DNA from 4 places in the Streptomyces sp. NPDC051214 genome. Region 4 is predicted to be linked to each of the others. Evidence: riboswitches for the same ligand, from Rfam matches in the RefSeq annotation. Region 4 holds a riboswitch; each other region holds the start of a gene.
The links. Region 4 has a riboswitch for thiamine pyrophosphate ahead of thiM (hydroxyethylthiazole kinase). Riboswitches for the same ligand answer to the same signal wherever they lie in the genome.
Positions count from the first base shown of each region.

Region 1: it holds a riboswitch for thiamine pyrophosphate, as region 4 does, so the genes downstream of both, AB0M70_RS28585 (thiamine ABC transporter substrate-binding protein) here and thiM (hydroxyethylthiazole kinase) in region 4, are expected to answer to the same signal.
Region 2: it holds a riboswitch for thiamine pyrophosphate, as region 4 does, so the genes downstream of both, thiO (glycine oxidase ThiO) here and thiM (hydroxyethylthiazole kinase) in region 4, are expected to answer to the same signal.
Region 3: it holds a riboswitch for thiamine pyrophosphate, as region 4 does, so the genes downstream of both, thiC (phosphomethylpyrimidine synthase ThiC) here and thiM (hydroxyethylthiazole kinase) in region 4, are expected to answer to the same signal.

Region 1 is NZ_JBFBAT010000011.1:215,339-217,533, reverse strand. It holds gene AB0M70_RS28585 (thiamine ABC transporter substrate-binding protein) at 1-1,050, opposite strand, end outside; TPP riboswitch at 1,123-1,240, opposite strand; gene rlmN (23S rRNA (adenine(2503)-C(2))-methyltransferase RlmN) at 1,290-2,195, opposite strand, start outside.
Region 2 is NZ_JBFBAT010000009.1:209,279-211,473, forward strand. It holds gene AB0M70_RS24600 (FAD-dependent oxidoreductase) at 1-970, opposite strand, end outside; TPP riboswitch at 1,155-1,267, shown strand; gene thiO (glycine oxidase ThiO) at 1,265-2,195, shown strand, end outside.
Region 3 is NZ_JBFBAT010000017.1:85,416-87,610, forward strand. It holds gene thiC (phosphomethylpyrimidine synthase ThiC) at 1-1,368, opposite strand, end outside; TPP riboswitch at 1,361-1,514, opposite strand; gene AB0M70_RS35495 (YibE/F family protein) at 1,586-2,195, shown strand, end outside.
Region 4 is NZ_JBFBAT010000012.1:60,354-62,548, reverse strand. It holds gene AB0M70_RS29295 (MFS transporter) at 1-456, opposite strand, end outside; TPP riboswitch at 975-1,100, shown strand; gene thiM (hydroxyethylthiazole kinase) at 1,148-1,927, shown strand; gene thiE (thiamine phosphate synthase) at 2,162-2,195, shown strand, end outside.

The sequences.
Region 1 (2,195 bases), on a different contig from region 4:
GTTGTCGGCGATCTTCTTCGGATCCATGGTCTGCGGGTCGTCGATCTTCACCCCGTGCTTGACGAACAGCTCGGGCAGCTCGACGTTCTCCCGCACCGGGTTCACGAACATGTTCAGCGGCATGTCGCCCTGGAACTTCTCGCCGATCAGGAAGTCGAGGAGCGCCTTGCCGCCCTTCTCGTTCTTGGCGTTGGCGAGCAGACCCGCGTACTCGACCTGCCGGAAGCAGGTGCCCTTCGCGACGCCGGTCGGCGCCTCCTTGGGCTGCGGCTTGGCGTAGAGCACCTCGACGGGCGGCGAGGAGGCGTACGAGACGACGAGCGGCCGGTCGCCCTTGGCCTTCTTGCCGCCGGCGGACCCGGAGAACTCCTCGTCGTAGGCCTGCTCCCAGCCGTCGACGACCTTGACGCCGTTGGCCTTGAGCTTCTTCCAGTAGCCCTGCCAGCCCCCGTCCCCGTACTCGGCGGCCGAGCCGAGCAGGAAACCGAGACCGGGAGAAGAGGTGGCGGCGTTCTCCGTCACCAGCAGATTCTTGTAGGCGGGCTTGGTCAGATCCCCGAGGGACTTCGGCGGCGCCAGCTTCTTGTCGGCGAAGTACTTCTTGTCGTAGTTGACGCAGATGTCGCCGCTGTCGACGGGCGTGACCCGGTGCTTGTCCCCGTCGACCCGGAACTCCGACTCGACCTTCTCCGAGCCCTTGGCCTCGTACGACTGGAAGAGGCCGTTGTCGAGCGCGCGTGAGAGCAGGGTGTTGTCGACGCCGAAGAAGACGTCTCCCTGCGGGTTGTCCTTCGTCAGGATCGCCTTGTTCACGGCGGCGCCCGCGTCCCCGTCCTTGAGGACGTCGACCTTGTAGCCGGAGCTCTTCTCGAACGCCTTCAGCACGTCCTTGGAGACACTGAAGGAGTCATGGCTGACCAGCGTGACGCGCTTGGAGTCGGCGGCCTTGTCGCCGCTGTCGGACGAGCCGCACGCGGAGAGCGCGACAAGTCCGATGGCCGCCGCGACCGCGGTGACCGTGACCTTCTTGGTGGTGCTCACTGAGTTCATTCCTCCTGGAGTGACCAGGAAGAGACGCGGCCCTGCCCGCGGACCGGAGGGTCCGCGGGCAGGGCGCAACAGCTTGAGTGGTGTCCGAACTTCCTACCCGGAATGACCCGGGCAAGGTTCAGAGGGTCTGCGGCCAACCTGTCCTTGGCTGCCGCACTCTCAGCGCTGTGGCGCTCCCCTGTCGGAATATGAAGATGTGTTCCGGCTATGAAGTTGCGTTCAGTTGTGTTCCGGCCAGACTAACGCTCGGAAGCGGCGAGCTGACCGCACGCCCCGTCGATCTCCTGGCCACGGGTGTCACGAACCGTGACAGGTACCCCATGAGCGGCGATGGCGTTCACGAAGGCCTTCTCGTCCTCCGGCCGCGATGCCGTCCACTTCGAGCCCGGCGTCGGGTTCAGCGGGATCAGGTTCACGTGGACGGGCTTGTTCTTGAGCAGCCGCCCGAGCCGGTCACCGCGCCAGGCGTGGTCGTTGATGTCCCGGATCAGCGCGTACTCGATGGAGAGGCGGCGCCCGGACTTGGCGGCGTACTCCCAGCCCGCCTCGAGCACCTCGCGCACGTTCCACCGCGTGTTGACGGGTACGAGGGTGTCGCGGAGCTCGTCGTCGGGCGCGTGCAGCGAGATGGCGAGCCGGCACTTGAAGCCCTCGTCGGCGAACCGGTGGATGGCGGGCACGAGCCCCACGGTCGACACGGTGATGCCACGCTGCGAAAGGCCGACGCCGTCCGGCTCGGGGTCGGTGAGCCTGCGAATGGCCCCGGTGACGCGGTTGTAGTTGGCGAGAGGCTCACCCATGCCCATAAAAACGATGTTGGAGAGCCGCGCGGGCCCACCCGGGATCTCCCCGTCCCGCAGCGCACGCATCCCGTCGACGATCTGATGCACGATCTCGGCGGTGGACAGGTTCCGGTCGAGCCCGGCCTGCCCCGTGGCGCAGAACGGACAGTTCATCCCGCACCCGGCCTGCGACGAGATGCACATCGTCACGCGGTCCGGGTAGCGCATGAGCACGGACTCGACGAGCGTGCCGTCGAACAGCCGCCACAGCGTCTTGCGGGTGGTGTCGTCGTCGCAGCTGATGTGCCGCACCACGGACATCAGCTCGGGAAGCAGCGCCTCTTGGAGCTTCGTGCGCGAACC
Region 2 (2,195 bases), on a different contig from region 4:
GCTCGTCGGCGGACGCGTGATGGCCCGCGTACTGGACGAAGCGGCCGAACTGCTCCGACCAGAAGTACGGGACGGGGTCGTACGCCGAAGGGGTCTCGCCGATGATGTTCGCCGCCACCGTGCGGGGGCCCTGGAGCGCGTTGTCCCAGTGGTGGACGAGAAGACGCTCGCCGTACCGCCCCGAGGGGAAGGAGGAGCAGTCGCCGACCGCGTACACATCGGGTTCCGACGTCCTCAGGTGGTCGTCGGCGAGGATCTCCCGGTGGGCGCCCAGGGTGATGCCGGAGTCCGCGAGCCATCCCGTGGCGGGGCGTGCGCCGATGCCGACGACGACCGCGTCCGCGGGCAGCCGGGTGCCGTCGGCCAGGTGGACGCTGCCGGGCTCGACGCGGTCCACGCGCGCGTGGGTGCGCAGTTCGGCTCCGGAGTCGGCGTACCAGGCCGTCATCGGGGCGGCGACCTCCGCGGGCAGCGCCCCGGCGAGCGGACGCTCCGCGGCCTCGACGACGGTGACCGGGCAGCCCGCCTCGCGTGCCGCGGTCGCGAACTCGGCGCCGATCCAGCCCGCGCCGACGACCACGATGCGGTGCTGCTCGGCGAGCACGGGGCGCAGCCGCTCGGCGTCGTCGAGCGTGCGCAGCAGATGGACGCCGCGGACTCCGGAGACCCCTGGGAGCGTGATCGGTTCGGCCCCGGTGGCGATGACCAGTGCGTCATACGGCACCGGCCCCGACGCGGTGTCCAGTTCGTGGTCGGCCGGGCGGACCCCCGTGACCTCGTGGCCCAGGCTCAGCTCGATGCCGAGCGCCTCGAAGTCGACGTCGAAGGCGGAGCCCTCCGCCTTGCCGAGGAGCACGGCCTTGGACAACGGCGGTCTGTCGTACGGCTGGTGGGGCTCCGCGCCGATCAGGGTGACCGCGCCGGCGAACCCCTGCTCGCGCAGGGCCACGGCGGTCTGCACCCCGGCCATCCCCGCGCCCACGACGACGACCCGGCGCTCTTCCTGCCTCCGATGCTCACTCACCCGATCACTCTAGGACGGCGGACGAGGCGTGCCTCAGGGCGCGACGGCGAGATCTCTGACACACCGTCACTGCCCGTGACCGCGGAGCTGCCCTACCTGGCCCGGGGCACCAAGGGCTAGGGTTGCCGTGCAGAGCACTCGCGGGAGCCCGGACGTACCGGGCTGAGAGGGAGGCTGGACGGCCTCCGACCGTACGAACCTGATCCGGGTCATGCCGGCGAAGGGAGGGGCTGGACACCCATGCATCCACGAACACCACCCCGTACGACGCACACGACCGACGTCCTGGTCGTCGGGGGCGGCATCATCGGCCTGGTCACGGCTTGGCGGGCGGCGCAGCGCGGCCTGACCGTCGCGGTCGTGGACCCCGAGCCCGGCGGCGGCGCGGCGCAGGTCGCCGCGGGCATGCTGGCCGCCGTCACCGAGCTGCACTACGGGGAGCAGACGCTGCTCGGCCTGAATCTGGCCTCCGCGCGGCGCTATCCCGACTTCGCGGCGGAGCTGGCGGAGGCGAGCGGCCGTGATCTCGGCTACCGCGCGTGCGGCACGCTCGCCGTCGCCCTTGACTCCGACGACCGGGCCCACCTGCGGGAGCTGCACACCCTGCAGCAGCAGTCGGGGCTCGCCTCGGAGTGGCTGAGCGGCCGCGAGTGCCGCCGCCTCGAACCGATGCTCGCGCCGGGCGTCCGGGGCGGCCTCCGGGTCGACGGCGATCACCAGGTCGACCCGCGCAGGCTCGCCGCGGCGCTCCTGGTGGCCTGTGAGCGGGCCGGCGTGGTCTTCCACCACGCGTGGGCGGAGCGCCTCTCGGTGACGGGTGACCGGGCCACCGGAGTCGTCCTCGCCGACGGCACCGCCCTGGAGGCCGGCCAGACCGTGCTCGCCGCGGGCAGCCTCAGCGGGCGCCTCGCCGGGGTCCCGGAGGGCGTCCTGCCGCCCGTGCGCCCCGTGAAGGGCCAGGTGCTGCGGCTCACGGTGCCGCAGCGTCTCGCGCCGTTCCTGAGCCGCACCGTGCGCGCCGTGGTGCGCGGCAGCCACGTCTACCTGGTGCCGCGCGAGAACGGCGAGCTCGTCGTCGGCGCGACCAGCGAGGAGCTCGGCTGGGACACGACGGTCACAGCCGGCGGCGTGTACGAGCTGCTTCGGGACGCCCACGAGCTCGTGCCCGGCA
Region 3 (2,195 bases), on a different contig from region 4:
GTAGCAGAGCATCGCCGTGCCCCACCAGCCGATCATCGCGGCGCCGATGCCGGAGGTGATGTGGTCGTACGCGGGCGCGATGTCGGTGGTCAGCGGGCCGAGCGTGTAGAACGGCGCCTCCTCGCAGATCTCCTGCTGAAGGTCGATGTTCTCCTTGATCTTGTGCATCGGGACGTGTCCCGGGCCCTCGATCATGGTCTGTACGTGATGACGCTTGGCGATCGTGTTGAGTTCCCCGAGGGTGCGCAACTCGGCGAACTGCGCCTCGTCGTTGGCGTCCGCGATCGAACCGGGCCGCAGCCCGTCGCCGAGGGAGTACGTCACGTCGTACGAGGCGAGGATCTCGCAGAGCTCCTCGAAGTTCTCGTAGAGGAAGCTCTCCTTGTGGTGCGCGAGGCACCAGGCCGCCATGATCGAGCCGCCGCGCGAGACGATGCCGGTCTTGCGGTTGGCGGTCAGCGGGACGTACGGGAGGCGCACGCCCGCGTGCACCGTCATGTAGTCCACGCCCTGCTCGGCCTGCTCGATGACCGTGTCCTTGTAGATCTCCCAGGTCAGCGCCTCGGCCTGGCCGTCGACCTTCTCCAGGGCCTGGTAGAGCGGCACGGTGCCGATGGGCACGGGGGAGTTGCGCAGGACCCATTCGCGGGTGGTGTGGATGTTGCGCCCGGTGGAAAGGTCCATGACCGTGTCGGCGCCCCACTTGGTCGCCCACGTCATCTTGTCCACCTCCTCCTCGATGGAGGAGGTGACCGCGGAGTTGCCGATGTTGGCGTTCACCTTCACCAGGAACTTCTTGCCGATGATCATCGGCTCGATCTCCGGGTGGTTGACGTTGGCGGGGATCACCGCGCGGCCCGCGGCGACCTCCGCGCGCACGACCTCGGGATCGAGGTTCTCGCGGATCCCGATGAACTCCATCTCGGGCGTGATCTCGCCACGGCGGGCGTACGCGAGCTGCGTCACCGCCTGCCCCGCGCGCCCCCTGCGCGGCTGGCGCGGGCGGCCCGGGAAGACCGCGTCGAGGTTCTTCAGGCCGCCGCGGGGCGAGGTGTGCTTGATGCCGTCGTCCTCGGGACGGGGCGGGCGGCCGGTGTACTCCTCGGTGTCGCCGCGGGCGATGATCCAGTTCTCCCGGAGGGGCGCGAGGCCCCTGCGGACGTCGGTGTCGACGGATTCGTCGGTGTACGGCCCCGAAGTGTCGTACAGGGTCACGGCCTTGCCGTTGGTGAGGTGCACCTGGCGGACCGGCACCCGCAGATCGGGGCGCGAGCCCTCGACATACGCCTTGTGCCAGCCGATGGACTTCCCGGCCTCGTCGCCCTGGTTCTGCGTCGAGGCAGGCGTGCGTGCGTCCGATGTGGTCATGAGACCTACTCCCTACGCCGGCATTACCCGGTAACAGGTTCGGCGGTCGACGCAGCGAATCCCGTACTTCGTGCACTTCCTGTGCCGATTCGTACGGGGGTCAGCGCCCTCTCAGCCCGGTGCTCCGAGCTCCCGCGATTGCAAAGGTGGCTCCACGCTAGCGTCATGTCGGGCGCGCTGAACAGAGGGCCCCGTCCGTTCTTGCGATGATCGGGCAGTGACCACCACACAGCCGCCGTCCCAGCCGCCCGTCCCGAACCGTCCCCCGGACCCGCACGGGCACTCCCACAGCCATGGTCCGGCCGCGCCGGTTTCGAAGCATCTGCGCAAGGTCATCGCCGCCGTGCTGATTCCTTTCGCCACGGCAGTGCTCGTGGGCCTCGTGGTGCTGTGGCCCGGTGGCGCGCCGGGCCATGAGCGCACCGGAGTCGGCTTCGACCGGCAGACGCAGTCGGCCGACGTGACGAAGGTGCAGGAGCTGCCCTGCAAGGACGTGAACGCCTCGCAGACCCCTCCCAACGGCGACACCTCCACCGCCGAGGGGCAGTCCGCGGAGTCCCGCGCGAAGGGCGTCTGCAAGAAGGCGACGATCGAGGTGACCAGCGGCAAGGACAAGGGCCGCACCTTCACCGAGATCGTCCAGCCGGACTCACCACGGCAGTTGCGCGAGGGCCAGCAGGTGGTGGTCGCCTACGAGCCCACGGCCCCCGAGGCGTTGCAGTACTCGGTCACCGACGTGAACCGGAAGTTCCCCATGGCGCTGCTCGCCGGGATCTTCGCGCTCGTCGTCGTGGCGGTGGGACGGCTGCGCGGTGTCATGGCCCTGG
Region 4 (2,195 bases):
ATGCCAGTCCGCGTACTGCACCAGCAGCGCGGCCAGCGGCAGCCCGAGCGCCGCACCGATGCCCACCGTCGAACTCATCAGCGCCACCGCCGAACCCGTCCGCTGCGGCGGCAGCACATCCCGCAGGAAACTGATCGCCAGCGGCACCACCGCCGCACCCACACCCTGCAGCGCCCGCCCCGCCAGCAGCCACGGAAGCGTGGAGGCGAACGCACACACCAGCGATCCGGCGGCGAGCGCCCCCAGTGCGAGCAGCAGCATCCGCCGCTTGCCGTACATGTCCCCGGCCCGCCCCAGCAGCGGCGTGGCGACCGCACCGGTCAGCAGCGTGATCGTGACCACCCACCCGACATCGACCGGGGCCGCACCGGTCAGCCGGGGCAGCTGCGGCAGCAGCGGCACGACCGCGGTCTGCACCAGCGTGGTGACGATGCCACCGGCCGCCAGCACGGCCATGACCGCCCGGTCCGCGGCCGGAGCCGTCGACGGATGCGATTCAGCGGGCACAGCAGGACCCCCTCGGAGGTGAATGGCGTTCACCAATGTAGGTGAACGCCATTCACCTCGCAAGAGGTGTGGGCCGACCGGCCCGCAGCCTGCACCCCGACGCGAATCACCCCGTATCCATCCGGCACCTCTCGATGGTCGGTCATGGCCGTGAACTGCACGCCACCGCGCAGAAGATGAGCAAGTGTCAGCCACGCCCCTGGGCCCGACGACCGATGAGCAGCGACGTGATGCGCTTTGAAGGCGGCCGCGGCGGCGGCCGCGGTGGTGGTAGACACCGACCACGCCCCCCCGGCACCACCCCGACCACCGGACCGGCAGGCCCGACCACGCAGGTCAGCGCGGTTGCATCGGCACTAGCCCCTATTGGCCAGATAAATCCCCAGTTGAATTCCTCTGACTGACCTGTGTCGCGCCCTGAGGTGTCCCGAGGGTGAACTCACGTTCCCAAGGGAGGTACATTGCCTAGTGACCACCGCGGGAGCTCGGGAGTAGCCGGGCTGAGAGGGCGGACGGGACTTGATCCCCTTTCCGCCGACCGCATGAACCTGGACCGGGTAATGCCGGCGTAGGAAGAGTGTTGACGATGGATGCTGCCTCCGTACCTGCCCAAGACGGCCCTGCCGTCTCCCGTGCTGCCGTGGCGGACGTGATCACGTCCGTGCGGGCCTCCGCACCTCTTGTCCACTGCCTGACCAACGTCGTGGTGTCGCAGTTCACCGCGAACGTGCTGCTCGCGGCGGGAGCCGCCCCCGCGATGGTGCACAGCGCGGAGGAGGCCGGAGCACTGGCACGTGTGGCCGGGGGTGTCCTGGTCAACCTGGGGACGGTGACGTCCGTGACGGCGCAGGCCATGCGCGTCGCGGTCAAGGAAGCGGCCGCGGCCGGGCGCCCGTGGGTGCTCGACCCGGTGGCAGTCGGTCCGCTGCCCTGGCGCACCGAGCTCGCCCACGAACTCCTGGAGAGCGCACCTCCAGCGGTGATTCGCGGCAATCCTTCCGAGATCCTGGCACTGGACGGCGGCGGCACGGGCGGGCGCGGCGTGGACAGCACGGACGCCCCCGTGGCAGCGCTGGCCGCGGCCGGCGCGCTGGCCCGGCGCTACGGCTGCACGGTCGCCGTGAGCGGTCCGGAGGACGTCCTCACCGACGGGACGCGCGTGGTGCGGGTGGCCAATGGGGACCCGCTGCTGCCCCTGGTGACGGGGACCGGCTGCTCACTGGGCGCCTTGGTGGCCGCCTGCACAGCCGTCACCGACGACGCGCTGCTGGCCGCCACCGCCGCGACGGGCCTGCTCACCGTGGCCGGGGAAATCGCCGCCAGCCGCTCGGCGGGACCCGGCACGTTCGCGGTCGCACTGATCGACGCGCTGTACGAGCTCAGCCCGGATCAGCTCGCCGAGGCTCTCAACCTGCGTTGAGGTTGCGGGTGTTGCGGGCTTCCGCGGTGAGCGGTCGGCCTGGCCGCCAGCCGCTGGACAGCGCCCGCCCGACCTGAGGGCGATCCCCGGCACCAAGTCGGCCAGCCCTCGCCGACACGGACCCCACCGTCGTCAGCATCCCAACGTTTCTGCACGTCAGAACCCTCCTCTTCCCTGCACCTCCCGATGCGTTTCCCACGGCCTTCCCGGCCGGGAGACCCCAAGGAGCAACCCATGCGACCCCCACTTGACCTGTCCCTCTACCTCG